Regions from separate parts of the Pseudoalteromonas sp. AS71 genome, predicted to be linked through region 3. Evidence: predicted binding sites of a transcription regulator. Region 3 holds the regulator's gene; each other region holds the start of a gene.
What was found. The regulator FliA, encoded in region 3, starts transcription of late flagellar genes. The targets are predictions, from matches to a motif close to CTAAAGNTNNNNNNNNNNNNGCCGATA.
Positions count from the first base shown of each region.

Region 1: pomA (flagellar motor protein PomA) is a predicted target of FliA. The motif match lies at 2,259-2,285, and genes of this name have one in related genera.
Region 2: WNY98_RS01740 (DUF4402 domain-containing protein) is a predicted target of FliA. The motif match lies at 8,730-8,756, and genes of this name have one in related genera.

Region 1 covers NZ_JBBMQZ010000023.1:5,542-16,252, forward strand. Annotated here, with positions in the region: gene WNY98_RS16475 (hypothetical protein) at 1-296, opposite strand, end outside; gene WNY98_RS16480 (flagellar motor protein MotB) at 509-1,429, opposite strand; gene pomA (flagellar motor protein PomA) at 1,432-2,199, opposite strand; gene WNY98_RS16490 (exodeoxyribonuclease VII small subunit) at 2,521-2,763, shown strand; gene ispA ((2E,6E)-farnesyl diphosphate synthase) at 2,766-3,653, shown strand; gene dxs (1-deoxy-D-xylulose-5-phosphate synthase) at 3,759-5,621, shown strand; gene WNY98_RS16505 (hypothetical protein) at 5,822-7,933, shown strand; gene WNY98_RS16510 (ligand-binding sensor domain-containing diguanylate cyclase) at 7,975-10,711, opposite strand, start outside.
Region 2 covers NZ_JBBMQZ010000001.1:347,869-358,579, forward strand. Annotated here, with positions in the region: gene rppH (RNA pyrophosphohydrolase) at 352-870, shown strand; gene ptsP (phosphoenolpyruvate--protein phosphotransferase) at 901-3,165, shown strand; gene WNY98_RS01710 (sulfite exporter TauE/SafE family protein) at 3,256-4,065, shown strand; gene lgt (prolipoprotein diacylglyceryl transferase) at 4,079-4,882, shown strand; gene WNY98_RS01720 (thymidylate synthase) at 4,893-5,744, shown strand; gene galU (UTP--glucose-1-phosphate uridylyltransferase GalU) at 5,768-6,646, shown strand; gene WNY98_RS01730 (SPOR domain-containing protein) at 7,297-7,980, shown strand; gene WNY98_RS01735 (SPOR domain-containing protein) at 8,142-8,696, shown strand; gene WNY98_RS01740 (DUF4402 domain-containing protein) at 8,812-9,414, shown strand; gene WNY98_RS01745 (DUF4402 domain-containing protein) at 9,418-9,900, shown strand; gene WNY98_RS01750 (fimbria/pilus periplasmic chaperone) at 9,910-10,711, shown strand, end outside.
Region 3 covers NZ_JBBMQZ010000015.1:71,205-81,915, forward strand. Annotated here, with positions in the region: gene WNY98_RS12610 (ParA family protein) at 1-619, opposite strand, end outside; gene WNY98_RS12615 (flagellar motor protein MotB) at 632-1,591, opposite strand; gene WNY98_RS12620 (flagellar motor protein) at 1,593-2,357, opposite strand; gene WNY98_RS12625 (chemotaxis response regulator protein-glutamate methylesterase) at 2,350-3,516, opposite strand; gene WNY98_RS12630 (chemotaxis protein CheA) at 3,575-5,782, opposite strand; gene WNY98_RS12635 (protein phosphatase CheZ) at 5,798-6,571, opposite strand; gene cheY (chemotaxis response regulator CheY) at 6,589-6,972, opposite strand; gene WNY98_RS12645 (RNA polymerase sigma factor FliA) at 7,013-7,723, opposite strand; gene WNY98_RS12650 (MinD/ParA family protein) at 7,750-8,610, opposite strand; gene flhF (flagellar biosynthesis protein FlhF) at 8,603-10,087, opposite strand; gene flhA (flagellar biosynthesis protein FlhA) at 10,109-10,711, opposite strand, start outside.

The DNA.
Region 1 (10,711 bases), on a different contig from region 3:
TGCCCAATAACACATTGCCATAAATAAACTTTATCCTTTATACCCCAGTAAGCTATAAGTGCCATCCAAATAATATCTGTGATCGCCCAAACTAAATAACGATAAATATAAATGTCATCAAACGCTCGTAGGCTTGAAGCAGTTAGGTTACCAAAGAGGAAAAAAGCTGCGGTAAGTAATACAAATCGAAAGGCTAGGCGATCTTTAAATACAAAAAATATAAAAATAGCCGGACTTAGCATTAAAACCCAGCTTTTGCTTAAAATACTAACAATATATAAAAACCATTCAGGCAAAATACTCTGCCCTATTTTGTTTTTTTATCGTCATCACTACCATCACCATTACCCGGCATGTCGCAATATTTATTGATTATTTTCACAGGCACTCCATTACATATGTTAAGGAAATGTACTGTAAGCTAAAATGATGAAATTGCCAAGATACTTAAGGCAATTAAGTACCTTAAATTAAAACAAACATAGTGAAATATAACACAAGCAATAACTTAGCGCACATCAATAGGAGCAGACTCTTTAGCCTTACCTTGCAGGATTGATATTTCTACTCGACGGTTTCTTCGGCGATCTTCATTTGAATCGTTTGGAACAAGTGGACGAGTATCAGCGCGCCCTACTACCATCATCCGATTTTTATCAAACCCTTGCACTGTTTGCAGTTCGCTTGCTACTGCTACAGCACGCTTTGACGATAAGTCCCAATTATTAATATATAACTCATTTGAAACCTGAAAATCGTCGGTATGTCCCGAAACAGTAATTTCACCAGGTACATCCTTTAACAGCACACCAATATCTTGAATAATAGGTTTAAACTTAGGTTGTAAAAACGCACTCCCTGAGGGAAATGAACCATTTTCACGAATACGAATAATAATTTGCTGCCCTAAAGATTCAAGCTCTATTGCACCATCTATAATTTGCTTTTCGAGTTGTTGCGCTATTTTTTTAACTAACTCATTTGTTTGCTCTTGATCGGCCGCTGAAGTTGCTTGCTCTGACGATTGTTCTTGCGATGTGCTACGAGATTCCCCCCCTCTTTTATCTCCTCGCTGCTCTTGCCTACCACCAGCGGAGCTTTCATCACCCGCTTGAAATTCAAGCATTTGCTGGGTCATTTCTACAGTTTGTTGCTGAATGGTTTCTATTGGGGTTGGTTCTGGTTTACCTGGGGTAAACTCCATGGCAATAACAGATGTGCCTTTGGGGATATCTTTTACTTCAATTTTATTCTGTACACCAAAAGCAAACTTCATTGAGCCTGCTATTTGTTTAAATTTAAGTACATCCATTTCTGAAAACGCAAGCAAGAGTACAAAGAAGCACATTAATAATGACATTAAATCGGCAAAAGTTCCCATCCATGCAGGTAAGCCTGGTGGTGGACATTTGCACTCTTGATCAGACATAGTTACTCCTCGGTATCTACTTTGCGCTTAGATTCAGCTAAGTAATTTTTCAAAATACCTTCGATTACTTTTGGATTTTGACCATCTTGAATACCTAAAATAGCATCTAAAATTAAACGTTGATTCATAGCTTCTTCGTCTTTACGCAGTTCAAGTTTTACCTGAATTGGGATTGCTACAACATTAGCTAAAAACGCGCCATATAAAGTTGTTAATAGTGCTACCGCCATTGCCGGGCCAATTGCTTTTGGGTCATCCATGTTAGATAACATTGCAACTAAGCCGATTAGGGTGCCAATCATTCCCATTGCTGGTGCTATATCGGCTAATGACTTAAATAAACCTGCGCCCATTTCATGGCGAGTCGTGGTTAGAGAAATATCTTTTTGAAGTGTAGCGCGAACTACATCTGCATCATGTCCATCAACAAGCATGTCGACGCCTTTGCGCATAAATGGATTTGGGATTTCAGCTTCTTCGAGTGCTAAAAAGCCTCCTTTACGAGCTGAATCAGCAAGCTCTACAGCTTTTTCAATAAGTTCTTCTGGCGTTTCAATTTTAAACATAAACGCTTTAGCAACAACTTTACCTATCCCCAAAAACTGCGACATGGTGAAATTTGATAAAACAATGAAAAGTGAACCACCAAATACAATTACACTAGAAGGAGCATCGGCAAACATAGCCATTTCACCGCTACTACTCATAAACATAGACATGACAATTAAGCCAATTGCGCCTAGGATCCCGATTATGGTTGCTAAATCCACATTTCCTCCAGAAGTTTCATGCTTAATGGCCTTATCATAAACTTTTATTATTAACTGCTTATCGGCAACATATTGAATTGCTTAAGCCATTTTTATAAATAAACATAAAAAGCAGCCTTTAGCACTATTTTAGATCAAGTTATAAGGGCTACCTAATTATCAATTGATTTATTAAACTAACAGACCGCTATTAAGGCTTTATTAATACACTTGAAATATAATTTAACGTTATAAAGGTAAAAAACCAATATCATCCTTTGACCTAGTTTAGCATTCCCCCTAAAATTGACCCCTAAATTTATTATGTAAGCTGAAATAAAGATGGCGACTAAAAAACCTGAAAACTTAAGTTTCGAACAAGCACTAGAAGAATTATCTACAATCGTTAGTGACATGGAACAAGGTGACTTATCGCTTGAGCAATCGTTAAAGCAATTTGAGCGTGGAATTGCATTAGCAAGTGCTTCATCAGGTAAATTACAGCAAGCAGAACAAAAAGTATCAATTTTGATGGGGAATGGCGAAAAGTCAGTTCTTACGAATTTTGATAATGATATGGAATAGCTGTGAGCATAAATAATTATATCGAACGTGCTCAAAAAGATGTAGTAGCGACCTTACAACAGCATTTTAAACAGCCTCTCGATACTGAAGAAACAGTCAAGAACGCCACCCAGTATGGATTATTTAATGGCGGTAAAAGATTACGTCCATTTTTAGTTTATGCCACAGGTAAAATGCTCGGTGCAAACCAGCAAGACTTACATGTACTTGCAGCTGCAATTGAGTGTATCCATAGCTATTCGCTAGTTCATGATGATTTGCCCGCTATGGACGATGACGACTTACGCCGTGGCCGCCCTACTTGCCACATAGAATTTGGCGAGGCAAATGCAATTTTAGCCGGTGATGCCCTACAAACACTCGCCTTTGAGCTTATTGCGAATCACAAATTTACATGCTCGTCGCAAACACAAGTAAAAATGATTGCTACGCTTGCCAACGCATCAGGCCTTGAGGGCATGGTAGGCGGACAAGGTCTTGACATAGCAGCAACAGATAAAGTAATTACCGTACAAGAGCTTGAGCGAATACATAAGCTAAAAACCGGAGCTTTAATTAATTGTGCAATTACACTTGGTGCACTGTGCAGTGAAAAGGCAGATCAACAAACCTTAGAAAATTTAAGCATTTTTGGGTATGCTATAGGGCTGGCGTTTCAAGTACACGACGACATTTTAGATGTTGAAGGCGATACGGTTACTTTAGGTAAACCACAAGGCTCCGATATTGCCGCGAATAAAGCGACATATCCGGCGTTATTAGGTATGCTAGGCGCTAAAGAAAAGGCGCAAAATTTAATACAACAAGCCCATGAAGCGTTGGCAAATATAGATGCTGACACAACACTTCTTGCGTCGCTAGCAAATTACCTAATTGAGCGTGACCACTAATTTTTGCTCATACGTATTGCAATTAGCACTGACATTATTACTCAACATTAATTATTCGTAAAAGCTTTGAATGAATTAATGTTAGCGAAGGATATATATAAAACCATGACACTTGATAGTAGCAAGTATCCATTACTTAATTTGGTTGACGAGCCAGCCCAATTGCGTGACTTAGCGCAAGACAAACTCCCTGCATTTAGCAATGAGCTGCGCGATTATTTACTCAACTCAGTATCGCAAAGTAGCGGTCATCTAGCGTCTGGTTTAGGGACGGTTGAACTAACCGTTGCGCTACATTATGTTTATAACACTCCAGACGATCGCCTAGTTTGGGATGTGGGTCACCAAGCTTATCCACATAAAATCCTTACAGGTCGTCGCGACCAAATGCACACTATTCGCCAAAAAGACGGTTTGCACCCTTTTCCTTTTCGCGATGAAAGCCAATACGATACGTTTAGCGTAGGTCATTCAAGCACCTCTATTTCAGCTGCCTTAGGTATGTCTATTGCCGCCCAAAAAGAAGGCAAAGGTCGAAAATCTGTAGCCATTATTGGTGACGGAGCTATCACCGCAGGCATGGCATTTGAAGCGATGAATCATTTAGGCGATGTAAAATCAGACATGCTTATTATTTTAAATGATAACGAAATGTCGATTTCAGAAAATGTTGGCGCATTAACAAATCACTTTGCCCGAATTTTATCAGGTAGCTTTTATACTAACATTCGTGAAGGCAGTAAAAAGTTACTCTCAGGTGTGCCTCCGGTAAAGCAACTTGCCAGTAAAATGGAAGAGCACATTAAGGGCATGATGATCCCGGGGACCTTCTTTGAAGAATTAGGCCTAAATTACATAGGCCCAATTGATGGTCACGATGTAAACATGCTTGTAGATACATTGCGTAATATGCGTAATTTAAAAGGCCCACAGCTTTTACATATAAAAACGCAAAAAGGTAAGGGCTACAAACCGGCTGAAGCCGATCCTATTGGCTACCATGGTGTACCAAAATTCGATCCGAGCACAACTAGCCTGCCTAAATCTAAACCTAGCGCTGCTACTTTTTCAAAAGTTTTCGGCGATTGGTTATGCGACATGGCAAAGCAAGACAGCAAGTTAATGGCTATTACGCCAGCAATGCGCGAAGGCTCTGGCATGGTACGTTTTTCTAAAGAGTTTCCAGATCAATACTTTGATGTGGCCATTGCAGAGCAGCATGCTGTTACTTTAGCAGCTGGTTTTGCTTGTGAAGGTTTAAAACCTGTTGTTGCTATTTACTCGAGCTTTTTACAACGTGCGTATGACCAATTAATACATGATGTTGCACTGCAAAACTTACCTGTATTATTTGCCATTGACCGCGCTGGTATTGTTGGAGCCGATGGTGAAACTCACCAAGGTGCGTACGATTTAAGCTTTATGCGCTGTATTCCAAATATGGTAATTATGGCACCAAGCGACACCAACGAATGCCGCCAAATGCTATACACCGGTTATAAAGAAAACTGCCCTGTTGCAGTTCGTTACCCTCGAGGTAGCGCAGGTACTGCAGACATTGACAGCACCATGCAACTGCTTGAAATAGGTAAGGCAGATACAATTAAGAAAGGCAGTAAAATTGCCATTTTATCGTTCGGTACATTACTTGAAAACGCCCAGCTTGCAGCTAACGAATTAGATGCAACGCTTGTTAATATGCGTTTTATTAAACCACTTGATACTGCACTTTTAAATGAGCTTGCTACTAGCCACGATACCTTTGTTACGCTTGAAGATAACGCGATTGCTGGCGGTGCCGGCTCTGCAGTTAATGAATACTTGGCAACGCAAAAAGCTGATATTAATATCCTTAACTTAGGTATTCCTGATGAGTTTATTAAACACGGCACGCAAGATGAAATGCACGATGAAATGGGATTAGGCGAGCAAGGAATATTAAACGCTATTAAGGCGTTTATCGCTTAAGCTATTTACTTAGTTTATTAAAAAGGAGCCTCAAGGCTCCCTTTTTTGTTTTTAATTTTAACTTTTTTGCATCCAGTTTCATTTTATAGCCGTTATTGATATGAGGTTAACATGTAAATAATCGGTGCCGCTTAGTCTATGCCTTATGAGCAAGCGCGTTATTTACCTACATTTGATGGAATATTTAAAAGGTAAAAATGATGAATAAAGCTAATTTAACAACTCATTCAACACAAAAAAACACACTTAAACACACGCTTAGTTTTTCAGCTTTAACACTTGCAGTATTAATCGGCATTACAGGCTGTAGCTCAGACGATGGTGAAAACGGCGTAGATGGTATTGCAGGCACCGATGGACAAAACGGTACCGACGGTACAAATGGCAACCCTGGTTTTGCATCAGCCACATTAATTTTGGCAAACAATGGCGAGAGCAATACAGGCACTATCGATTTAATTAACCAAAACGCCTCTAAACTAAAAACCTTTAATACAACAGCTAACGAAGGCGTTGCATTTGATAGCTTAGGTAATTTATTGCAAGCAAGCGACAGCGAAAATGGCAGTATTAAAACTATTTGCCAGCTTGCAAATCGTAGTGACGGCGCAACCTATACAGCTAATACAGATCGCGAAATAACAGGTACTAACACAACACTGGTAAACCCTAAAGGAATAGCTGTAGCACAAAAGAGTGGCCTTGTTTTTATTGCTGACTTTGGCGCTATGCAAGTAACGACTTTTGGCGCTACAGCCGCGGGCGATGCAGCGCCTTTAGGCACAACTATTACAGAAGCGGCGCCGTGGGATGTTGATTATGATGAATCTAACGACCGCCTTTATGTAGCACTAACAAATGGTGATGTAGCCGTTTATGATAATTTTGTTGGTGGTGAATTTGCCGCAATGCCAAGCCGCACAATTACTCCAAGTAATAATGATGGCACGCAAATATCTGTAAATATTCACGGCATTGTTTATGACTCAAATACTAATAAACTTGTTTTGTCTGATGTAGGGAGTGCCTCAGACGCAACCGATGGTTCGTTATTTGTAATTAATAATGCTTCAACTGCAGAGGGCTTAGTAAGCGTTGCACGAAGTATTGCCGGTCCAGCAACAATGCTTGGTAACCCAGTTGATATTAGCCTTGAAGGTAGTGACTTACGTGTAGCTGAAAAATCAAATGATGCTGTTCTTGTGTTCAGCAATATATTTTCAGGTGAGAGCGGCGATATCACTCCTGATTTAGTTACCTCAACAATTAAACCTGAGTCAATTACTAAACTGGGTATACAAAATGAGATGGCTGATATTTCAGATAGTGATACCGCTAATATGGCGCTGCTAGGTGTTGCTGTAAGTAGTAATCCGGGCACTGCAGGTGAAACAACTGGGCAAATTAGTCGATTAAGTTCACAACTTAACACAGAAATTGGCAACTATAATGCAAGTCAAACTATCGAAAGTGTAACTTTTGATAAAGCGGGTAATAGTTATACAACGTTCGATAACAGTACAACCTCAATTGGCGGTATTGTTATTTCAAATAAAGTGGCAATAAACAGAGATGGGCAAACTTATAATACGAACCAAGACAGCATTATTACTGGTTCGAATACAGGCCTTATATCTCCTAAAGGTCTTGATGTGGCTTCTGATAGCGGTATGATTTTAGTTGCAGAAAATAATGCAGATACTCCAAGCATTTCAATATTTTCAACTTGCACCACAGGGGATGCAAGCCCATTAATGACGCTTACGTTTGCAAACGATGCTCGCCCTTGGGATGTTGATTACGATGCAAACACTGATCGAGCTTTTGTAGCACTAACAAATGGAACCGTTGCTGTATTTGACGAAGTTAAAAGCAAACTAATGGCTGGTAGTACTAATATTGCAGTTGAGGATAGGCTTATAACGCCAGCAAATGCAGGTACAGCAGTAGCAGCACCAAGCAACATGCACGGCATCGACTACGACTCGCTAAGTGGCTCGCTAATACTCTCTGATGTTGGTAGCGCAGCAGTTGCTGATGATGGCAAAATATACGTATTGAATAACGTAGCAACTGCATCGGGCTTGGTAAACATAAGTACCACTATTAGCGGTCCAAATACCCTACTGGGTAACCCAGTTGATATTATGTATACCGGAACAGATTTATACGTAGCTGAGAAGTCAAATAATGTGGTTATGCGATTTAATAATATTTTAAGCAGTGCAGGCGGTGATATAAGCGCCGATACCAGTACGGCATTTACAGCCCCTGAGTCGATTGCAATATTACCAGCTTGGCTTAACAAATAGAGTTAACCTCACCATGCCTGACCAATAACCTTGGTCGGGCATTATCGCATCCACACTTTTATATCTGCCAAGCCATTACTTTGTAAAATACCTAATTGCTGATCAACATTAGAGTTTTGTTCAAACTCAAATGCATCGAGCTGATCATCAAACGTAATGTTTGCAACACCATCACCACCGCGTTTTTTTACTTGGTGCAGTGAAATATCCGCTAGGTTAATAGATGTCTCCCAACTAATTACCTGCCCACCTAGAAGTGGTAACGGATAGAATGACCATCCAATTGAAGCTGTAATATTAGTTGTTTTTCCATTTGGTAATTGGAATGAATTAGCCGCGATTACTTTACAAAGATCCGCTGCATAGCTGTCTATTTTATTGCATTTGAAGTCACGTAATAATAGTAAAAACTCATCACCACTCCAACGCGCCACATAGTCAGAGCCCTGCGTACGTGAATTTAATAATGCAGCCATTTGTTGTAAGCAGCTATCACCAGCAATTGGGCCGTAGGCATCGTTAATACGACTGAAGTTATCAAAGTTAATAATTACCAACACGAGTGACTTGCCTTGTGCCTGCAGCGATTGTGAATTACGTTGAAAGTGTTCAATATCTTTAGGGAGTTGATCAAACAAAAAGCGGCGGCTACGTAGCCCTGTTAGCTCATCTGAGTGACTAACTAATTTAAGCTGTGAATTCACTTGGCCTAATTTATCATTAGCTTGACGAAGCTCTAGGGTACGCTCGGTGATCAAGCCCTCTAATGCTTCTTGTTTTCTGCGCTCTTGCGCTCTAAACACCCAAAAAATGAGATAAAAAAGTAAAATAAAGCCACTAGTAATTAAAAGCCTAAAGTAAATGGTTTCATCAAAGCGCTCAGGCACTACAAAACCGTACTCTACCTCTTGTGCTTTAGCCCAGTCTTCACCCTGGCGTTTTGCTTCTAATTGAAACAAAAACGAACCTGGAGGTAAATTAGTATAAATAGCTTCACGTCGAGTATTAGCATAGCGCCAGTCACTATCTAAGCCACTTAGTTTATATCTAAATTCAATACTGTTTGGTGCATAGTAATCAATAGCAGTGTAAGTAAGCGTTATATCACGTTCGTCTGTCTCTAATGAAGGTTTTTTACCAAGTGCAGCGGTGGTTAAATGACGAAGTGGTGTTGTTATTGTTTCTATTGTTGGCTTTAATGCCAGCACGCCAAATAGCTCTACATTTTTAGGGATTTCAACAACACCTTGTAAGCTTGGATACCAAATAGAATTGCCAGTGTCAGCTACTGCATCATGCCCTAGTCCACTACAACATTGATTCGCTTTACCATCGAGTTGGCGGTCAAAAGATGAAATTACTTCTTCAACTTTTAAGCTTTTTATCTCTGTTTTAAATTGCGCTACAGGCATTCTGTAAACACCTTTCATGGTGCTTACCCAAACATGTTTTAACTTTTCATCATATTCTAGGCTGAATATAGAACCATACGGTAAACCATTAGCTGCATCGAGTTGGCGCCACTGCCCTTGTGTACTTCTGTAAAAAAGCCCATCGTTAAGAGAGCCAATTAAAATACCCACGCCATCTATATGTAGCACGCTAGTTACGTATGCACTTTCAAGTGTTGTTTGGTCACCAATTTTTTCAATGCCACGGTCTGTAAAGTAATATGCGCCTTTACTAGTACCAATCACACCAAAATTTGTTTTATCCAATACGTAGGTAATAAACTTACTACCTAAAAAAGCGTTATATGCAAAAGGCGTTAAACCAGCATAATTTAATCGGTATAAACCACGTCCTGTACCAATCCAAAAACCGCCTTTACTAGAGCGACTTATTGCAAATACCGGGTTATCGCGAAGCGCTCGACCAGGGACGGTATAGAGAGTCTTGTTTTCAAAAACAAATAAGCCGCGCCCCGTGGCTATATATAATCGCTCACCGTCAAATTGGAGATCGTGTACTGACGCGTATCCATATTTACTACTTGGAACTAAATTAATAAAACTTTTATCTAAATCGAAATAACCAATGCCACTTTTGTTAGCAACCCACAGTTTTCCATCGGGAGCTTGGCTAATAGCCATAACAGATTCGGTCATATTTGAAACTGCTGAATGCCTTTCTACTCGCCCTTCGTGGGCAAGCCATAAGCCTTCACTAAAACTTGCTAACCAAACGTTATTTTTATCATCTCTAAAAATATCAGCAAACCATATGCTTTGATCAAGTTGGCTTGGCTCTACCCATTGCCACTCACCAGTTTTATCTCTGAACAATAACCGCCCGTAAGTTGAGACCCACAACCCACCATCGGTATCACTCATAAACTTATAAACGGCTGAGTTATTTGCATTAGGTAAAGGAAAAGGTCTTAGTTCGTCATCTAAATCTAAAAAGTATGCACCTAGCTCAGAGGCTATATACAAATTACCATTTAAGAATGATAAATCGTGCACTATGGTTTGCGCTAAGCGCTCTGGTAACGATATTTTAGCGGTAAGTTCTAAACGTAGTTTAGAAAAATCAGATGAATTTTTTGTAAGGCGTAATAAATGACGATCGTTAACCAGCCAAATACCTTCAGGAGAGAGTGCCATTTGGCTAACAGAGCCAACAATTTGGGTAATTACGGTAGCATTTACAATAGGTAGGGGTCCATTTACTTGAGTGCGTAAATCAACTTGCCCTCTATCTACATAGTACAAACCATTGGCTGCAATCCATATGCTGCCTTTAGAGTCCTCAAGAATATCTCTTACTGGACCTTTA
Region 2 (10,711 bases), on a different contig from region 3:
CAGTTTTGATTAAGCCATTTAAAAGTTGTAAGGATAAATACAACTATATGAACATGTTTATCCACAGAATCTGTGGAGAAGCCAAGTTTTAAGATCTAATATTGTGGATTTGTTTGCAAAATGAGCGTGTTTTACAAAAGTTATGCACAAACTGTGAGTAACTAGAGGAAAACAAGAACCGCAATAGCCTTGTTAAGTTATTTTCTAAATATTTACCTATTCTCCATTAATTTATCAATGTACTAAAAGCCTAAACTTAGCTTACTAATCGGGTTGGGTATAATAGTATTTGCCGTATTGCGGCTAATGTGGAACAATCATTAAAAATCGACTTACAAATGAGGCACTAAGGTGATTGATGCCGAAGGTTTTCGTGCCAATGTCGGAATTGTGATTTGCAATAATCAGGGACAGGTTTTTTGGGCCAGACGTTATGGTCAACACTCTTGGCAATTTCCCCAAGGTGGTGTTGATGATGGTGAAACTGCAGAACAAACTATGTACCGTGAATTACACGAAGAAGTAGGATTGCGACCAGAAGATGTAGAAATAGTCGCAAGCTCAAAACATTGGTTACGCTATAAATTACCCAAACGATTAATCCGCCGAGACTCTAGTCCGGTGTGTATTGGGCAAAAACAAAAATGGTTTTTACTAAAATTGCGCTGTAAAGACGAAGATGTAAATTTACTTAAAACCCATCATCCTGAATTTGATGATTGGCGCTGGGTAAGTTATTGGTATCCTGTAAGACAGGTTGTATCGTTTAAACGGGATGTTTATCGACGTGTAATGAAAGAGTTTGCTCCTTTCGCCATGCCTTTTAATAAGAGAGAACAACATAAAGATCATTGGCGAAGTAAAAGGTAGTAATTTCTCTATAGAATAAAGGAGCAGGACATGCTGGCTACACTGAGATCTATTGCGGAGTCTGTATCGCGACAAGCGAATTTAGACAGTGCATTAGTGTGCTTTGTGCAAATGGTTAAAGATGCCATGAAAACCCAGTGCTGCTCCATTTATTTTGCAGATTACAGCCAAGACAATTTTGTACTTATGGCAACCGAAGGGCTAAACCCCGATGCGGTAGGTAAGTTTAGAATTGGTTTTACCGAAGGTTTAGTTGGCCTAGTAGCGCAACGCGAAGAACCTATTAATATTGCATTTGCTAAATCGCATCCTCGTTTTAAGCTCTCCCCCGAAGTAAATGAAGAAGGCTACAACGCTTTTTTATCAGTGCCCGTTGTTCATCAAAAAAAAGTATTGGGCGTTATTGTTGTCCAACAAAAAATGGCACGTGTATTTAGCCAAGACGAAGAGTCGTTTTTAATAACGCTTTCTGCTCAACTTGCGTCACAGTTAGCGCATGCTGAAATTAAAGAAATACTACGCCAAGATGAGTCATCTCATCAAACGTCTGTTTTAAAAGGTGTATCGAGCGCGCCAGGAATAGGTATAGGACAAGCATTTGTTGTATTACCAAAACTTGACTTTAAATCTATAGAGCTTTTAAAAGACAGTGACGTCACTGAGCAGCGCCGTTTATTTACTCAAGCTGTAGCTGCAACGCGCAAAGAATTTAATACCCTATCGATGACGCTAAGCGACTCGATTCCGCATGAAGCTCTTGCGGTATTTGATGTGTATCAACAACTGCTTGATGCTAAAAGTTTAGGGCATAATGTTGAAATGCAATTACAAGAAGGCTGGTGTGCTAAAAGCGCCCTAAAAATTGTAATAGAGCGTTTAATATCTCAATTTAATGCCATGCAAGACCCTTATATAAAAGAGCGTGCTGTTGACGTTAAAGACATTGGTCTTCGTGTATTACATCATCTTGTAAATACCGAGCACGCTGTTAAAAATTATCCGCCCAACACTATTTTAATTGCTAATACTTTAACACCCGCCATGCTTGCTGAAGTGCCAAAAGGTCACTTAACAGGCGTTGTAAGCGTAAATGGCTCTGCAAATAGCCATGCTTCTATATTAACGCGTGCGATGGGGATCCCTGCCATTTGGGGTATAGAAGATTTACCTCTACTGCAGTTTAATGGCAAACCGATGATTTTAGATGCATTTGCTGGGCGTTTATATATATCGCCTTCACAAATGCTGATGGATGAATACACAGAGTTACAGCATCAAGATAACCTACTAAATAACCGCTTTTTAGCTGAGCAAGACTCAGAATCAATTACGCTTGACGGTGAACATGTTAGCTTATTATTAAACGCAGGCCTTGAGCTTAATACTGAGCAAAGTAGCGCGCATATTTGTGACGGTGTGGGGCTTTATCGAACCGAAGCCTGGTTTATGCAAAAGGGTCAGTTTCCTTCGCAATCAGAGCAAGAAAATTGGTACCGAGAAGTACTAACTAGCTATCATCCTAATCCTGTGGTTATGCGTACATTGGATATTGGGGGCGATAAGGTACTTGATTACTTTAATATTACCGAAGAGAATCCATTTTTAGGTTGGCGTGGTATTCGTATTAGCCTTGATCATCCCGAGTTATTTTTAGATCAACTAAAAGCGATGCTTAAAGCAAATATTGGTTTAGGTAATTTAAAAATAATGCTCCCTATGATCAGTGGCACTGAAGAAGTTGATGAGTCACTTGCGTTATTTGAACAGGCTTATTTTGAATTAAGTGAAAAATACCCAGAGCAAACCATAGAAAGACCCGACATAGGTATAATGCTGGAAGTACCTTCAAGTGTATTTATGCTTCCTGAGTGGTCAAAAAAAGTCGATTTTTGCTCAGTAGGCAGTAACGATTTAACACAGTATTTATTAGCAGTAGATAGAGCTAACGCACGTGTAGCCGAACTTTTTAACCCTTATCACCCAGGTGTACTAAGAGTACTAAATAAAGTGGCGCACGAATGTGAGCAATATGAACTGCCATTTAGTTTGTGTGGTGAACTAGGCGGCGATCCTGAAGGGGCTATTTTACTTATTGCCATGGGTTACAGACGCCTTAGTATGAACTTATCATCGCTCAATAAAGTGAAGTGGGTACTTAGGCGTTTAAATGTCAGTGACATGGAACAACTACTAAGTGAATGTTTAGCGCAATCCACAGCCAAACAAGTACTACGTTTAACGCGAAGCTTTATGCTAGAGCATAAATTAGGTGATTTGTTTTACACCCCAAAATAAGCTCGTACGCCTAATTAATTGCAATACACAGATGCTATTAGTTTTATAATCCTTTAATATATAAACCTTAAAAAGGTATTTGAGATTACTATGTATGACTTAGGTTTGTTAGTCGCAAGCTGCGCACTACTAGGCTGTATTGTTGGGTTTTTAGCTGGATTACTAGGCATTGGCGGCGGTTTAATTATCGTTCCAGTACTAAGCACTCTGCTACTCTCATTTAATGTAACGTCGGCTGATCATGTATTAGTAATTGCTATTGCAACCTCACTCGCTTCTATTTTATTTACTTCAACGTCTTCAGCGCTGGCTCATCATAAAAATGATAACGTGCCTTGGGCAATTGCACCATGGGTTATGTCGGGTGTGGCTTTAGGCGCACTTGTTAGTGGCTTTGCAGCAAGTTTAATCCCTGAACAAATATTACGTACAGTGTTTGCTATAAGCGTTGTATTTATTGCAGCAAGAATGGTGCTCTCCGCGCGTAATAAACAGATGTCAGAAAAACCGTTGCCGGCAGGTCCTATTTTAGGGGGCGTTTCTGCAATAATGGGCGGATTATCAGGTTTAATAGGGATTGGCGGAGGAGCTTTAATAGTACCTATGCTTAATTATTTTTCGGTTGATATAAAAAAAGCAATTGGCTGTGCGGCAGCGTGCGGAATTGTTATTGCATTATTTGGCTCTATTGGTTACATCAGCGCAGGCTGGCATGTTACCGATTTAGAGCATGGTTTTGCCGGGTTTGTTTACTTACCTGCATTATTTGGGATTGTTATTACCTCGTGGTTTGTTGCGCCTATTGGCGCCAAAGCAACTCACTATTTACCTGTTAATACAATTAAGAAAGTTTTCGCGGTGCTGCTTGTAGTTATCGCAATTAAAATGGTTTTTAGCTAAAGGTTTATTTTTTATGGCACTTGAGTTTCCTCAAATTGATCCAATTATTTTTTCTGTTGGACCGCTAAGCGTACGTTGGTATGGCTTAATGTACTTAATAGGTTTTGCATTTGCGATGTGGTTTGCTAATCGTCAAGCGTCAAAGCCAAATTCGGGTTGGACTAAAGACCAAGTAAGCGATTTACTGTTTTACGGCATGTTAGGGGTAATACTAGGCGGGCGTATTGGCTACGTATTGTTTTACCAGTTTAGTTATTTTATAGAAAACCCACTGTATTTATTTAGAATAGATCAGGGCGGTATGTCGTTCCATGGTGGCACACTTGGCGTTATAACCGCCGTCGCAATTTTTTCGTGGACGCGTAAAAAGTCACTGCTTCAAGTGGGCGACTTTGTTGCACCACTCGTTCCTGTAGGACTTTTAGCTGGACGTATTGGTAACTTTATAAACGGTGAGTTATGGGGCCGAGTTACCGATGTGCCATGGGCAATGGTATTTCCAACGGGCGGTCCGCTTGCGCGTCACCCATCGCAATTATACGAAGCATTTTTTGAAGGCTTAGTGCTGTTTTTAATCCTGCAATGGTTTATTAAAAAACCACGTCCAGCAGGGAGTGTAGCCGGTGTATTTTTATTAGGTTACGGCGTGTTTAGATTCTGTATTGAATATTTCCGCCAACCCGATGCACAACTCGGTTTATTTGCCGACTTTATTTCAATGGGACAAATACTTTCACTTCCAATGATAGTGGGTGGTTTAGGCTTATTAATTTGGGCATATAAGCAACCACAACACGTTACACCAGCTAAGGCATAATAAGAAAAGCATGAAACAATATTTAAAATTATGTCAGCGTATTGTTGACGAAGGTCAGTGGGTCGAAAACAAACGTACAGGTACACGTTGTTTAACCGTTATTAATGCCGATTTAGAATACGATGTGGCTAATAATAAGTTTCCGATGATCACGACGCGCAAAAGTTACTACAAAGCAGCTATTGCTGAGTTACTAGGATATTTACGTGGTTACGACAGCGCTGAGCAGTTTCGTGAGATTGGCTGTAAAACGTGGGATGCTAACGCAAACGATAACAATGCATGGCTTAATAATCCTCACCGTAAAGGCGAGGACGATATGGGCCGTGTTTACGGCGTACAAGGCCGTGGTTGGCAACGACCAGATGGCTCAACGCTTGATCAGCTTTCCAAAGTTATTAATAACTTAAAAAATGGCATTGATGACCGTGGTGAAATAATCACGTTTTATAATCCAGGTGAGTTTGAGCTTGGTTGTTTGCGCCCGTGTATGCATACGCACACTTTTTCACTACTTGGCGATACGCTATACTTAACGTCATACCAGCGAAGCTGTGATGTACCGCTTGGCCTTAATTTCAATCAAATTCAGTGTTTTGTGTTGCTTGCGTTAGTGGCTCAAATTACCGGCCACAAAGCGGGTAAGGCGTACCATAAAATTGCTAATGCACATATTTACGAAAACCAACTTGAACTGATGCGAGATGTGCAGTTAACGCGTGAGCCATTTGCGTCACCTCAGTTAAAAATTAATCCAAAAATTAAATCATTAGAAGACATAGAAACGTGGGTAACACGAGACGACTTTGAAGTAACAGGCTATCAATGCCATGAAGCGATTCAATATCCATTTTCAGTATAATAAAAGATTAAGGAAAACATAAAATGAAAGCAGTGATCCCAGTAGCGGGCCTTGGTACTCGTATGTTACCAGCCACTAAAGCAATTCCTAAAGAAATGCTTCCAGTGGTAGACCGTCCTTTAATTCAATATGTAGTAAACGAAGCCGTTGCTGCAGGAATTAAAGAAATAGTGTTAGTAACGCACTCAAGTAAAAATTCAATCGAAAATCACTTCGATACGAGCTTTGAACTAGAAGCTACTTTAGAAAAGCGTGTTAAGCGGCAATTACTTGCCGAAGTGCAAGCAATCTGCCCTAAAGACGTAACCATTATTCACGTACGCCAAGGTGAAGCAAAAGGCTTAGGCCATGCTATTAGTTGTGCAGCGCCTATTATTGGTAACGAACCGTTTGTAGTTATTTTACCAGATGTAATTATCGACGATGTAGAGAGCGATCTTAAAAAAGATAACTTAGCAGAAATGATCGCTAACTTTGAGAAAAATAAGCACAGCCAAATTATGGTAGAACCAGTACCAATGGCACAAGTGAACCAGTTTGGTGTGGTTGATTTAGGTGATGTTGACTTAAGGCAAGGTGAAAGCTCGCCAATTCTTAATATGGTAGAAAAGCCGCCAGTAGATGAAGCGCCATCAAACTTAGCTGTAGTGGGTCGATACGTATTAAGCGAAAATATCTGGCCGTTACTTGCAAAAACGCCGCAAGGTGCAGGCGACGAAATTCAATTAACTGACGCAATTGCGATGTTAATGGAACACGAAAAAGTAGATGCATACGCAATAAAAGGCCGTAGCCACGATTGTGGAAGTAAAATTGGTTACTTAAAAGCAACGATTGAGTTTGCACTTCGTCGCGATGAATTTGCCGATGAATTAAAATCATTTATTAAAAAGCTGATTTAACAGTTAACGTAAAACATGAAAGGCGCCTATATCGGCGCCTTTTTTATGAGTTTTGTTAGAGTCTGTTTATCTTTCGAGGTTAAATTTACAGCAGGCTGTTTGGTATTTAGGCAAGGCAGAGCCTATGAAGTGTGGTTATTCCCCATAAATAGGCGATAACGTAGCATAAATGCCAAACATGCGCTGCCCGAAGGGTTCTGCCTAGGGGCAATTTACTCTTTGTTACTCGGTTTTTACTTATTCTTACATGGATGTAAGCCATTAGAATAACGCAGGAGCAGTTATCGAGCCCACTAGGTTACAAACCTCGCGCCGCGATTAAATAGCCTCTAGATTGAACAAATTTTAATCCTGAAAGGTCAACAGGCCCTAGAATTAGAAAGTGAGGCTCTCTAAAATAAAAGTTTTTAGGTCATTACAGACATATTGTTATTTATGTTGTAAAGTTTGTGTTAATTGGCATTGAATTTGTATTAAATAATGCTCTCAAGGAAGGGGTGGAGTATGCAACGTTGTGTTTTACGAAACACTGACAAGCATGCGAAGAGCTAAGTTTTATAGCTCACAGCTTAAATAAAGTTAAACGCTTTCTTGTGAGAATGTTTAACTGAAATGTAGTGTAAGAACACTGCTTTCAGGACAGCAAATATATGTTTATATATAAAAAAAATAACATTGGGTTTTTACTCAGCTTGCTAATGCTTTTATTTGGCACAGCATGCAGCGTTACGCCTGAAATAAAAACTATTGATGAACAGCCTCAAAGTAACTCGCCTGACTACGTATCAATTACAGCCCTTGAACTTGCTCAGCTAAAAGATGCCGCAATGCAGTGGCAACAAGCTCGTGAAGGCATAGAGCGAATTTTAAGGTTAGAAAAAGAAATAACTTATCTCGTAAATCATATTGATATTATAAACAGCAAAGCAATAGCGCAGTCTAATCAAGGGTATAGCAGCAAGTCTGTACGTTCACCACGAAACACACGTAATGTTAAGTCACGCCAACAAGTTAAACAAAACTACAGTAATAAAAAACAAACTGTAAAATTAAATAAGCCTAAGCATGTATTTGCTTTGCAAGTCGCTTCGGTTGACTCAGAGCAAGGTGTGGCTAAAGCATGGCAAGAGCTAAATACTAAAGCAGCACCGTTGTTTAGAGACAAAATATTGACTAACGTAGAAACCGCCAAAATAAACAACAAAATGTTTTACAGGCTGAAACTTGGCTCTTACCAAAATTTTAAAAATGCAAAAGCAGACTGTGCCGTATTCAAGCTGTATAAACTCGATTGCATAGTAAGTAACTACACAGATAAACCTGTAAAGCTTTAACTTAAAGCGTGTAAAGTGGCGCAAAATTTGCTTTGATTTATTATCTTGGTTAGTAGAGTGCTTTTGCAATGCGGTATTTTAAGTCTTGTCATTTAATATCAGTTTTATTCTTATCTTTTTATTTATATGGATGTAGCAGCGCAACTGTAAATAATGAGAGCGTGCAGCATTCTTTAATAACTGATAAACAAGTAAAAGAGTATGTTTTGCAGTGGCACTTACAGCAAGAAAGCATTGGTCGTTTAACTGCTATGGAAGATGATTTACAGCTGTTAATTATGGCGTTATCGTCTCAAAGTGAATTAACTGAAAACCCTCCTTTACTCATGCAAAGTAAAACCGATATCACCTATGGTAATCAGCCTTCACAGAATTTGGAACCGACGGCACTAAATAACACTCCCGAAGTAAAAACACCAAACTTACAAAATTCAGAACTCACCTTAACAGATGAAACTAAAATTGGAGCACAGCTTGGTTGGTATTTAAAGCCAGAGCTTGTTAAAGCAAGAGTCGAAAGGCTTAAGCAATTATACCCCAGTGCATTTACTCAATTTAATTTTACTATGTTTGAACGTAAAAATAATAATATGACTTTGTATGGATTACGTGTAGGTCCATTTAAAAACGATGCTCAAGTAAGTGCGTTTTGTTATTTAGCTAATCAGCTTGATCAAGTATGTAATATTGCTGCTTTTGTCGGAAAACCAATATAATTAATAAATTAGGCTTTTTAAACTTATATAGTATTAAAGTATTTGTACTAATAGTCGATACTAACTATAGTTGGGCAAATATTTGATAAAGCCCATTTTCTTATAAGGATTTAGCATGAAGTTTTATTTATCTGCATTAGCTGTAGCCACCGTGGTCAGCTCGTTTAGCACTTATGCTGCTACAGAGTCATTTGAAGCGAAAGTAACAGTACAAAATGCTGTAATACTCACAAAAGATAACGATTTAAATTTTGGTACTATTCGTGCTATTTCAGATCCATTAGGCGCCGAACAAGCAACGTTGACAGTTAATCCTGATCCAGCTGCGAGCCCTGTTACTTCAAAAGAGAATCCAACTGGTAACGCTGCGAGTATCTCAATAATTGAAGGTGGTGAAGCGGGTGCTTTTAGTGTGTCAGATGTAGTACCAAACTCTATTTTAACCATTAGCGACCCAGTAAATACTTTAATACTCCCCTTAGCTGGCCAAGGCTTAAATGAACCTGATTTTACTGTAGATGCTTGGACTTACTTTATAACGAGCGGAACAAATGCAGGAGCGCTTTATACGCAGGGTACTCCTAACCTACAAGCTGGTGTTGATGGCGCTGTATCATTTAATATAGGCGCGACTCTTTCTACTTCATCAAACGCATCAAGTGTGGATTACCCTGATGGTGAGTATTCTGGTAGCTTTAATATTGAAGTGTCATATTAATTAGTGTTTAAACAAACAATGCGCTTTTTGTATGTTTCTGCTTGGCTTTCGTTAATGTTTAGCGAGCAAGCCTATAGCGCAAGCATACAACAAGAAGCGCTTAATTTTGGCACTTTAGTAATCCCTCAAAATAATACTTTAAGTTCTATAACCATTAGCCATGAAGGTGAAACAACCACATTTGGTAATATTTACGTATTAACTGAGGGGAATCCCGCAGAACTTTTATTTACCGATTTACCTCCCCTTACTCAAATATCGTTTAACAAAACGAGTGATTCTACATTGCAAAGTGAAGTACTTGGAGCTAATAGTGCCAAGTTTTCGGTTGTATTAGTGGATTTACCAAGAACGCAAACTAGCGATGAGTTTGGAGAACTTTTACTCAAAGTAGGTGGCCGTCTAATAACGACAGGGACTAGCCAAAGTTACTTAGATGGTAGTTTTATTACTGACACCCAATTAGAAATTACGATTGATTACTAAAGGAAAAACATGCTTTATAAAGTTGTAGTGCTGCTCGCACTGAGTGTATGTATTTTAGCAAAAAATGCATACGCAAATTTACTTATCTCTCCAACCCGTATTAGTTTTGATGAACGTCAACGAACCGCTAAAGTTACCGTAATTAATACGGGGGATGAATATCAAACATATCGTGTTTTATGGAGTGAGAAGCAAGCGCAACCTAGCGGTGGCTACATACAGTTGGCAGAGGCTACAAGCGAAAGTTTAAGTTCAATGGCACGTTTGTCACCAAAACAAATGCGTTTAGCACCAGGTGAAAAACAAACAGTAAAAATAGCAATACGTAAACCTAAAGGCCTAGCTTCTGGTGAGTACCGCTCTCATCTTCTATTTCAAGCATTGCCTAGTGAAAATACTAATAAAACAAGCTCAATAAAAGTTAATATGATTATGAGCTACAGCATTCCTATTTTGTTACGTAAAGACATGAAACAGCCAGAAGTTGCCATAGAGCAAGCTAAGCTAGTGCTAAATGAAAGCAATCAACGTCCTCAGTTTTTATTGAATATAAAACGAGAAGGTAAGTTTAGTAGCTACGGTAAATTGAGTGCTTACTTTGTTGATAGCAATAACGATCAAGTTAAAATTGCAGAAATTGGTAATTTAAGTATTTATCCAGAAGTGGATAATGCATTTGTAACCCTTAGTTTATTTAGTGACAAAAATTTAGATAAAGCAGGAAAAGTTATTTTTAAATATGAAGGCAGTCAAGAATATAAAGACCTTACATTTGCACAATACACCCTGCCTTTAACTTCACAATTACTTA
Region 3 (10,711 bases):
ACGTACTTTGCAGTGTTTTATATGCTTCTAACGATGCTTTAGTACGTTTATCATACATAGTAGGGATTATAGTATATTGATAATCTTTCGCTTGAGAGGTTTGCATTAATTCCATAGTGCGCATCATTCTATCAAGCCCTTTAAGTGCTAAAAACTCCGTTTGCACTGGCACTAAAATTCGCTCACTTGCTGCAAGCGCATTAACCATTAACACCCCTAAAACGGGAGGGCAATCTAAAATTGCATAATCGTAATGTTCACTGATTTTTGCAAGTGCTTTTTTTAGTATTAATCCCATTCCTGTTTTATTACCCATACTTCTATCAAGCGTGGCTATTGCCATTGTTGCGGGTAAAATATCCAGGTTTTCAAGCGTTGATGGACATAGAGCTTGAAGTATCTCTTCACTTTGCATGCTTGTGCCACGAGCAAAAATATCGTACACACTCACTTCTAAATCTTCTGAGTCAATGCCAAAGTAATAAGTGAGTGATGCATGAGGGTCTGTATCTATAAGCAACACACGCTTACCCTGCAAAGCTAAAATACCGGCAAGGCTCACTGCAGTTGTTGTTTTCCCAACACCACCTTTTTGATTTGCGACAGTCCAAATCTTCACATTACATCCTAATTACTGTTCATTGCGCGTTGTTATGCGAATACCACCATGAGGCAAACGAATTATTTTTATTGTATCGTCATCTGAAGGGAGCTCAATTTCAGGCTTTGCCACTACTGGTTTATTAACTTGTTCATCACCTTTAATGTCTTGTATTGGTGGTAAACCATACTTAGAAAGTGCAATAACAACTTTACGATTTTCTGCTCGCCCTTGTTCTGTATCGTTACTTACAAAAGGTGAATATTGACCATAACCTTCTATCGCCATTCTGGCAGAATTGATACCTAATGCTTCTAGTTCTACTAGGATAGACGTTGCTCTAGCAACCGAGAGTTCCCAATTTGAGCGAAATATCTCGTTGCGAATACTTTCATCATCAGTATAGCCACGCACCCTAATATAGTTATCTACTGGAGCAATAATATCTTTAACAATTTTGACGACTTGCTTTGCTCTCGAGTGTGCAACTGAGCTACCACTTGAAAATAACATACCAGAGCTGAGCTCTATAATCAGCCAATCTTGATTCAGCTCTAAGCTGGCTTCTCCGTCACGAATTTCATCAATAAGCGCTGACTGCAGCTTAGCAAGTAAGCTATCGAGTGGTTTTCCTAAATATTTCTGTTGTATGTTACTTGTATCACTTTGACCGTCGAGTAACTCTGGACCTTGTTCTTCTTTTAAAATACTTTCACCATAAAGAACTTCTTGTTCTGGGCTAACTCTATCTGTCAATATTCCATTACCATTGACGCCCTCACCTTGCTGGGAGTGCTGGCGGGCAGATTTATCAAAAACGTGTTCAAGGGAGTCTGACAATATTTGAAATTGTTCTTCTTTGTTAATCGCTATTGCATACAGCACCACGAAAAAAGCAAACATAATCGTCATGTAGTCGGCATACGATACAAGCCAACGTTCTGTATGCTGACTTTTAGTATCAGAGTGACGAAGTCGTCGGCGTAACATGTTATTCGTCCACTAAATTAGGACGCTCTACACGGTAGGCTTCAAGCTTTAATTCAATATTTACTGGGCTTTCGCCAACACTTATTGCAATCACGCCTTCGGCAAGCATTTCATGATAGAGCATTTTTTGCTCTACACGCTGTTTTAACTTATTTGCCATAGGTAAAAACAATAAATTAGCTAAACCAACACCATAAATTGTCGCAATAAATGCAGTAGCAACACCCGCACCAAGCATTTGCGGGTCGGTAATAAACGACATAGCCTGTATTAAACCAAGTACCGCACCTAAAATACCAATGGTAGGGCTGTAGCCTCCCATTGCTTCATAAACACGTGCGGCTTCAAGTAAACGATCACGCTCTAACAGTAAGTCAATTTCAAGAGTGTCACGTAGCTTTTGCTCTGAGCAACCATCTACAAGTAGACTTAAACCTTTTGCAGCATACGCATCTGGATGAGCTAGCGCCTCATTTTCAAGCGCTAAGTAACCTTCTTGACGCGCCTTATAAGACCATCGTTTAACTTGCTCTATTGCGTCTTCAATATCGTATTGTGGCGCAACAAAAACCCAAGAGCTCATATTTAGCATTTTCTTGAATGTACTGGCCGATGTTTGTAACATAACAGCGCCAAGCGTGCCGCCTAATACAATAATAAGCGCAGGGCCATTAAATAGTGCAGAAACAACGCCGCCTTCTAAAGAGTAACCTAGTCCTATTGCACCTAGTGCTACAAATAGTCCAAATATTGAGAGCTTATCCACAACCCACCTCTCTCTTTATACGCGCTGCAACATCATTCAGTGCTAAGCTTTCACTCGAAAGTCCCGCATTAGCGATAGCTTGAGGCATTCCATAAACAACACAGCTTTTCTCATCTTGCGCCCAAATAGTTGCACCTGTTTGTTTTAACATTCTTGCACCGTCACGTCCATCAGCGCCCATACCTGTTAAAACAATAGCAAGCACATCGCCTTGATACGTTTTTGCTGCACTGGCAAAAGTTACATCCACACTCGGTTTATAGCTTATTCTCTCACTATGATCTTCAAATACCCGCAGTGTTCTATTTGCGCCACGCCCTTCTACCATCATCTGCTGTCCGCCGGGTGCTAAATAAGCTGTCCCAGGCTGTAAACGGTCACCTTGTTGCGCTTCTTTCACTTTTATTTGGCACAGGCCATTTAAGCGTGCCGCAAATGCGGGTGTAAAAGCCGCAGGCATATGCTGAATAAGCAAAATAGGATGAGGAAAATTAGCTGGTAATTGAGTTAATATAGTTTGTAGTGCAACAGGACCACCTGTAGAAGTACCTATAGCCACAAGCTGGTATTGCTTTCCACTTGCTCGCATTGAGGCAATACTTGTACCTGACGGTGCTTTAGGTGCTGCTCTTTGAAAGCTTCTATCGGGTTGTTTTATCGAAGGCGTTAGTGTGCTTGTTCTTTGAGAAAGTGTACTTGTTGTTGGTTTGGCTGGAATTACTGACTTAGGTGGCGTTGCAGCTTTAAACGTTCGCGGTAAGCGTCTTCGCCCTATATCTTTCACTTTATTTTGCAAAAGCTTTATAGCGTCTTCATTATTGCGAGCGATGTCTTCAAATTTTTTCGGTAAGAAATCCATTGCTCCCGCATCTAGCGCATCAAACGTTGCTGTCGCGCCATCACGTGTTAAAGATGAAAACATTAAGATCGGCGTTGGATTACTCGCCATTATCTCTTTAACTGCGCTAATACCATCAAGCACAGGCATTTCTACATCCATAGTGATCATATCTGGACGTAGCTGAGCTGCCTTTTCAACAGCCTCTCTGCCATTAACAGCAAAGCCTATAACTTGTATGTCGCTGTCTTGCTCAAGAATTTCGCTTACTCTACGGCGAAAAAAGCTTGAATCATCAACAACTAAAACTTTAACGGCCATTTAGCTCTCTTATTAAATTTATGCGTAGGTATATATTAAATATATACCTACTTTATTATTAGCCTGCGTAATGTTTTAACATGTTTGGAACGTCTAAAATTAGTGCAATGCCACCATCTGAAGTAATTGTAGCACCTGCCATGCCTGGGGTACCTTGTAGTAACGCATCAAGTGGTTTAATGACAACTTCTTCTTGACCTATTAATGAGTCAACAACAAAACCAATTTGCTGAGTACCAATTTGCACGATAACGACGTGACCTTGTGATTTTCGCTTCGAACGATCTGACCCTTTAACTAACCAATGCTCGAGGTAAAATAACGGTATTGCCTTTTTACGCACAATAATTGTTAATTGCCCATCTACCACATTTGTTTTCGTTAAATCTAAGTTGAATATCTCACTAACACCAGCAAGTGGTAACGCAAATGTTTGTGCGCCAACAATGACCATTAAGGTTGGTAATATAGCTAAGGTAAGTGGTACTTTAATCTCTAAAATAGTACCGACGCCTAACTCAGATTGAATACTTACAGAACCGTTTAATTGGGTGATTTTAGTTTTCACCACATCCATTCCAACACCACGGCCTGAAATATCAGATATTTCTTCTTTTGTAGAAAAGCCGGGTGCAAAAATCAAGTTATATGCTTCAGTGTCAGAAAGTCGACTTGCTTGGTCGTGATCAAGCACACCTTTACTAATTGCTATTTTTTTCAGTTTTTCAGCATCCATACCTGCGCCATCATCTTTAATGGTAAGCAAGATATGGTCACCTTCTTGAGACGCTGATAAAGTAACATTACCTGTTCTCGGCTTTCCTGCAGCCTCACGAACAGCTGGCATTTCGATGCCATGGTCAACTGAGTTTCGAACTAAATGCACAAGAGGATCAGCAAGGGCTTCAACCAAGTTTTTATCTAAATCAGTTTCTTCACCTACAAGTTTTAGGTCAATATCTTTGTTTAAGCTGCGTGCTAAATCGCGAACCACGCGAGGGAAACGACCAAATACCTTTTTAATTGGTTGCATTCGCGTTTGCATAACCGCACCTTGAATATCAGCAGTCACCACATCTAAGTTAGAGATTGCTTTACCCATGGCTTCACTGTCTGAGTTAGTAGCTAAACTAACCAAACGGTTTCGTACCAGTACTAACTCACCAACCATATTCATAATTTGGTCAAGTCGTTTTGTGTCTACGCGAACTGTCGTCTCTGCTGCTGGCGGTGCTGATTTTTTAGGCGTTACTGGCGCTGCTTTAGCTACCGGTTTTTCTGCCGGTTTAGAAACGGGTACTTTTGCAGGTTCAGGTTTGCTTGCAGGCACACTCGCTTTTTCAGCTGGTTTAGCAGGAATATTTGGCTGTTTCACCGCAGGAACGCTTTCTGTTGATTTAGGTGCAGTACCTTTGCCATGAAGTTCATCAAGGAGTGCTTCAAACTCATCATCACTAATTTCATCACCTGATGAATTAGAAGTATTTGAGGCTGGTTTAGCTGCATCTACAGGCGCTTTAACTGCGTTATCTTGTTCAGGTGCTTCACTCGCAACCTCACCAAAACTGCCAACACCGTGTAACTCGTCTAATAAGCTGTCAAATTCATCATCAGTAATATCACCATTAAAATCACTACTACTTACTGCTGGCTTTTCAACTACAGGACTTTGACCTTTACCATGTAGTTCATCAAGCAAGTTTTCAAATTCGTCCTCAGTGATTTCATCTATCTCAGCGTCACTAACCGAAGGAGTTCCACTAAATAGTTCATCAAATGCAAACGGATCTTCATCATCAGCTATTGGCGTATCAGTTACTTCATTATGAGGCTGTTCAACTTCAGTTTGTGAAGAGACTCCATTAAGCTCATCTTCTGTTGGAGGTAAGCCCAAGATATGGAGGGTGTGAAGTAATTCAGGATCTGCAGGTTCTGGCTTATCCCTATTTTGAATAGTCGCGAACATTTCATTAATGGTGTCGAGCGCTTGTAAAATAACATCCATTAACTCTGAATTGACAGTTCGCACGCCTTGACGTAATAAATCAAATACGTTTTCAGCGCCATGGCAAGCATCAACAAGTTCTGTCATCGCTAAAAAGCCTGCTCCACCTTTTACAGTGTGAAAGCCTCTAAATATAGCGTTTAGTAACTCGGTATCTTCTGGATTATTTTCCAGTTCAACTAACTGTTCAGATAAAAGCTCTAGGATTTCTCCTGCCTCTACAAGAAAGTCTTGTAAAATATCTTCATCGACTTCAAACATGCAGTTACTCTCCTCTTAGAAGCCCAAACTTGATAAAAGATCATCGACTTCATCTTGATCAGATACAACATCATTACGCGATTCTTTATCAATAATAGGGCCTTCAGGACCTGCTAAAGTTTGTGTGGCAACTGGTTCTTTTATTTTTTGTTGTTCTACTTTATTCGCTGTGTTGTCACTATCATCTTGTTCAGCAAAAGCTGTTAAAAGATGAAGTAAGCTTTCTTCTACTTCTCTAACAAGTTCTATAACACGACGAATAACTTGACCCGTTAAGTCTTGATAATCTTGAGCCATTAGTACATTTGTCATTAAGCTTTGAAGCTCATCAGTTTTGTGATGAGAGTTATTCATAAACTTATCGATACTATGGCAAAGTTGTTTAAACTCACCAAGCTCAATCTCGCGACTCATTAAACGATCCCATGTCGGTTTGATATGAGATATTTCATCTGCCAGTTGTTGAGCTATAGGTAAACTAGCCTCAACAGCATCCATTGTTTTATTAGCCGCATTCTCTGTCATTTCTATGACATAATTAAGCCGCTTTTTAGCATCTGGAATAGCATCAGTCGTTATATTAGTTAAGCGAGTATCAAGCTCAAAGTTTTTAAGTGCTTCGTGCAGTTGACGAGTCAACTTCCCAACTTCAGCAAATAATTTAGACTGCTCTTGTGAAGCGGTCTCTAAAATCAACTCATTTGCTTTATCTTGCTCATCGTTTTCTAAAAAAATGACGAGTTGACGAGCTTGTTCTAACGTTATTTGAGGCGCAGCTGGTGCTGACATAAGCCTCTCCCCCATCATTAGCCTAAGCGTTCAAATACTTTTTCTAATTTAGTTTTTAATGTTCCAGCCGTAAACGGCTTAACAATATAACCATTAACGCCAGCTTGCGCTGCAGCTATTATTTGTTCTTTTTTAGCTTCTGCCGTTACCATCAATACAGGAATATGTTTTAACTTATCATCTGCACGAATTGCTCTTAAAAGGTCAATGCCTTGCATTCCAGGCATATTCCAATCTGTAACCACAAAATCAAATACTTGATTTTGTAACATAGGCAAAGCTGTAGACCCGTCATCAGCTTCTTGAACGTTAGTGAAACCTAAGTCACGTAATAGGTTTTTTATAATTCGTCTCATCGTTGAAAAATCATCAACTACAAGAATTTTCATGTTTTTATCCAAAACATCCCCCAGTGAGGTATTAACCTTAGTTTACTTACTACTAGTTTATCCAGTCATTGATTTTAGCTTTAAGCTTAATCATCGCCTGACCATGTATCTGACTTACACGCGATTCGCTTACATCGAGTATATGTCCTATTTCTTTTAAATTCATTTCATCGTTATAGTACAAAGAAAGTACCATTGCATCACGCTCTGGTAATGACTTTATTGCGCTTAGCAGAGACTCATTAAACCGGTCATTTTTAACATTATTAAAAGGTTTGTCTAGCGCTAAATCTTGGCCTACGGGAGTAATAACATCCTCATCGACACCAAGGTCTTCTATGCCTAATACTTTACTGGTATTAACATCATTTAAAATATGATGGTACTCATTGAGCGAAATTTCAAGTTTTTCAGCAACTTCTGTATCTGTTGGTTCGCGGTTCAGACTACTTTCGAGCCCAGTAATTGCTTCTGCAACTTGTCGGCTTTTACGGTGTACTGAACGAGGAGCCCAATCACCACGGCGCATTTCATCAAGCATAGCACCGCGAATACGAATACCAGCAAAGGTCTCAAAGCTTGCACCTTTTGTTGCATCAAAGTTTTTTGAAGCTTCTATTAAACCTATCATTCCTGATTGAATTAAATCATCAAGCTGAACGCTAGGTGGTAATCGAGCAATTAGATGACATGCCACTTTTTTTACAAGTGATGCATGTTTCTCAACAATCACATTTAAGTTTTGTGTTGATTGATATCCCATAGCTCTATTCACCAGTGTTGTCATAATTAGCCGTTTACTAGTTTCTCAATGAAAAACTCTAAATGCCCAGATGGTTGATTTGGTATTGGCCATTTAACTGCTTTTGTTGCCAGTGTTTTAAACGCAAGAGCGGCTGGCGAATTTGGAAAGAGTTCTACGATTACTTTTTGACGACGTGTTGCTTTGCGCATATTTTCGTCATAAGGAACCGTTGCGACTAGCTCCATTGATACATCTAAAAAGCGATCTGTTACTTTAGAAAGCTTTGCAAATAATTCGGTGCCTTCACGCATACTGCGGACCATATTGGCGACAATTTTAAACTTATAAACACCGTGCTCACGGCTTAATACTTTAATAAGTGCGTAAGCATCCGTTATTGATGTTGGTTCATCGCACACGACAACCATTACATCTTGTGCCGCGCGAGAAAAGCTCAGTACCATGTCTGAAATACCAGCGGCGGTATCTACAATTAAAATATCAAATTCGGTATTTAATTCGCTAAACGCACGAATTAGTCCAGCATGCTCAGATGGCGATAGCTCCACCATACTTTGCGAACCAGACGTAGCGGGTACAATTTTAATACCTGCTGGGCCTTCAACTAAAATTTCGTCAAGCTCACATTCACCAGACAAAACGTGTGATAAATTACGCTCTACACGTAAACCAAGCATTACATCACAGTTTGCTAAACCTAAGTCAGCATCCAGCACTAATACTCTGTTACCTTGTTGCCCTAGTGCAATAGCTGTATTTAGAGAAACATTTGTTTTCCCTACTCCACCCTTACCACCGGTTACAGCGATAACTTTTACGCCGTTGTTATTGTTTTGACTCATCTTGCGCAGGCCGCTTGCTTGATCTAATACTGTGTTAATCATACATCCCTACTGTACTTGGCGCCACTGCTTGGTGCCTTGAATGTTGTGCTTTTATTCTTTTTAGATATAATTGCTCAGCCTTTTTCACTAGTTTTTCAGCATTTGCAACACGAATATCTTCTGGTACTCGTTGACCGTTAGTAAGATACCCTATTGGAAGACGATTTTGAATCGCAATACTAATAATCTCACCCAAACTCAATGATTCATCTAACTTAGTGAAAATACAACCACTTAACTGTACTTTTTTAAAGTGACGTACTGTTTCTTGTAATACATTAATTTGTGCTGTCGCGCTTAGTACTAGGTAGCTGCGAATATCCACACGTTGGTTGCGCATTAACGTGTTTAACTGCTCAGTTAAACGTAAATCTCGTTGGCTCATACCTGCTGTATCAATTAATACTAGACGTTTATTTCGTAAATGATATAAAACTTCAGCTAATTCATTAGCATCTTTAACTTGTTTTACACCACAACCAATAATACGGCCATATGTTGCAAGTTGCTCATAGGCTCCAATTCTGTACGTATCAGTGGTTATTAACGCCACTTTATCAGCGCCATATTTTTGTGCGCCTAACGCTGCAAGCTTAGCCACAGTTGTTGTTTTACCTACACCGGTTGGACCTACTAATGCATATACACCACCTTGGCGAAGTATTTCATTATTGGTTGTTTGCATTTGATCTTCGACCATCGTTAACAATGCTTTCCAGCCTTGTTGACGAGACACATCATCAGGTACAAAACATGCCATTTGTTGTGCTACTTCTTTATCAATGCCCATACCGACTAAACGATCAACCATGCAAGCACGTGTTGGATCGCGACGCGCCATATCTTGCTGCATTAAACCCGATACTTGATGCTCTAATAACTGACGAATTGCGTTCATTTCTTCACGCATTGTTGTCATTTCTTCGCTTTCATTATTAGGTTTTTGCTGGCGAGCAGTTACTGGGCTGTCTAAATCATCAAAGTCGCTGTCTAAATCGTCAAAACCTAAGCTATCGGCTTGCGTATGAGGACGTGCAGGGGCTACATCATCACGTGCAAACATATTATTAGTAGGACGCGCTTTAGCTGCAGGTTCCTGGTAGTTATCTGTAGTATCAATACCTGATTGAGAAAACATTGACGCAAGCTCTGGGGAGCGAGGACGCGGTGATTGACGCTCTAATAAGGCTTGTAAGCTATCTGCTACTTTTGCTTGAGGTTCAGGTTTGGCACGCTGAGGTTCTGATTTTACAAAGTTGTGCATACTTTGCTGCGGCGCTTGAGCACGCGACTCTGCATTGCCTTGTGGTTGCGCTGTTGCTTTAGGGGCTGCTTTGTCATAATCAACTGCCGCTACAATTTCTACACCGTTAGCCAGCTTTTTATTTGACATAATAACCGCATCAACACCTAACTCATCTTTAACTTCTTTAAGTGCTGTGCGCATATCTTTAGCAAAAAAACGTTTAATTTTCATGATTCAACCCCTTTTAAAATCTTATTGTTGGCCTACTGAGCTAACGATCTTGATCTGTCTTTCGTCTGGTACCTCTTGATAAGACATCACTCTTAATCCTGGAATGGTGTACTTAACAAAACGAGATAACACAGTGCGTAACATTCCTGACGTTAGCAATATAGAAGGTTCACCGGCCATTTCTTGATTTTGATGAGCTTGTGTCAATGACACTTGAAGTCGCTCTGCAAGTCCTGGCTCAATACCGGCACCTTCATCGCCTGCATTTTGTAATGACTGATGCAACATCTGTTCCAACTCAGGTGCCAAGGTTATGACAGGGATTTCTGATGACATACCAACCGCATCTTGAACAATTAATCTACGCAGAGAAATACGCACTGCAGCCGTTAATACATCAGGGTCTTGGCTACGCGGGCCATACTCAACTAGGGTTTGAACAATTGAGCGCATATCGCGAATAGCAACGCCTTCATTCAATAAATTTTGCAGTACTTTTACAATTGCAGTTAATGGCAACACATCTGGTACTAGTCCTTCAACTAAGCGAGGGTGGCTTTTAGCAAGCATATCAAGCAGGTTCTGAACTTCTTCGTGCCCTAGTAGTAACGCCGCACTGTTAGT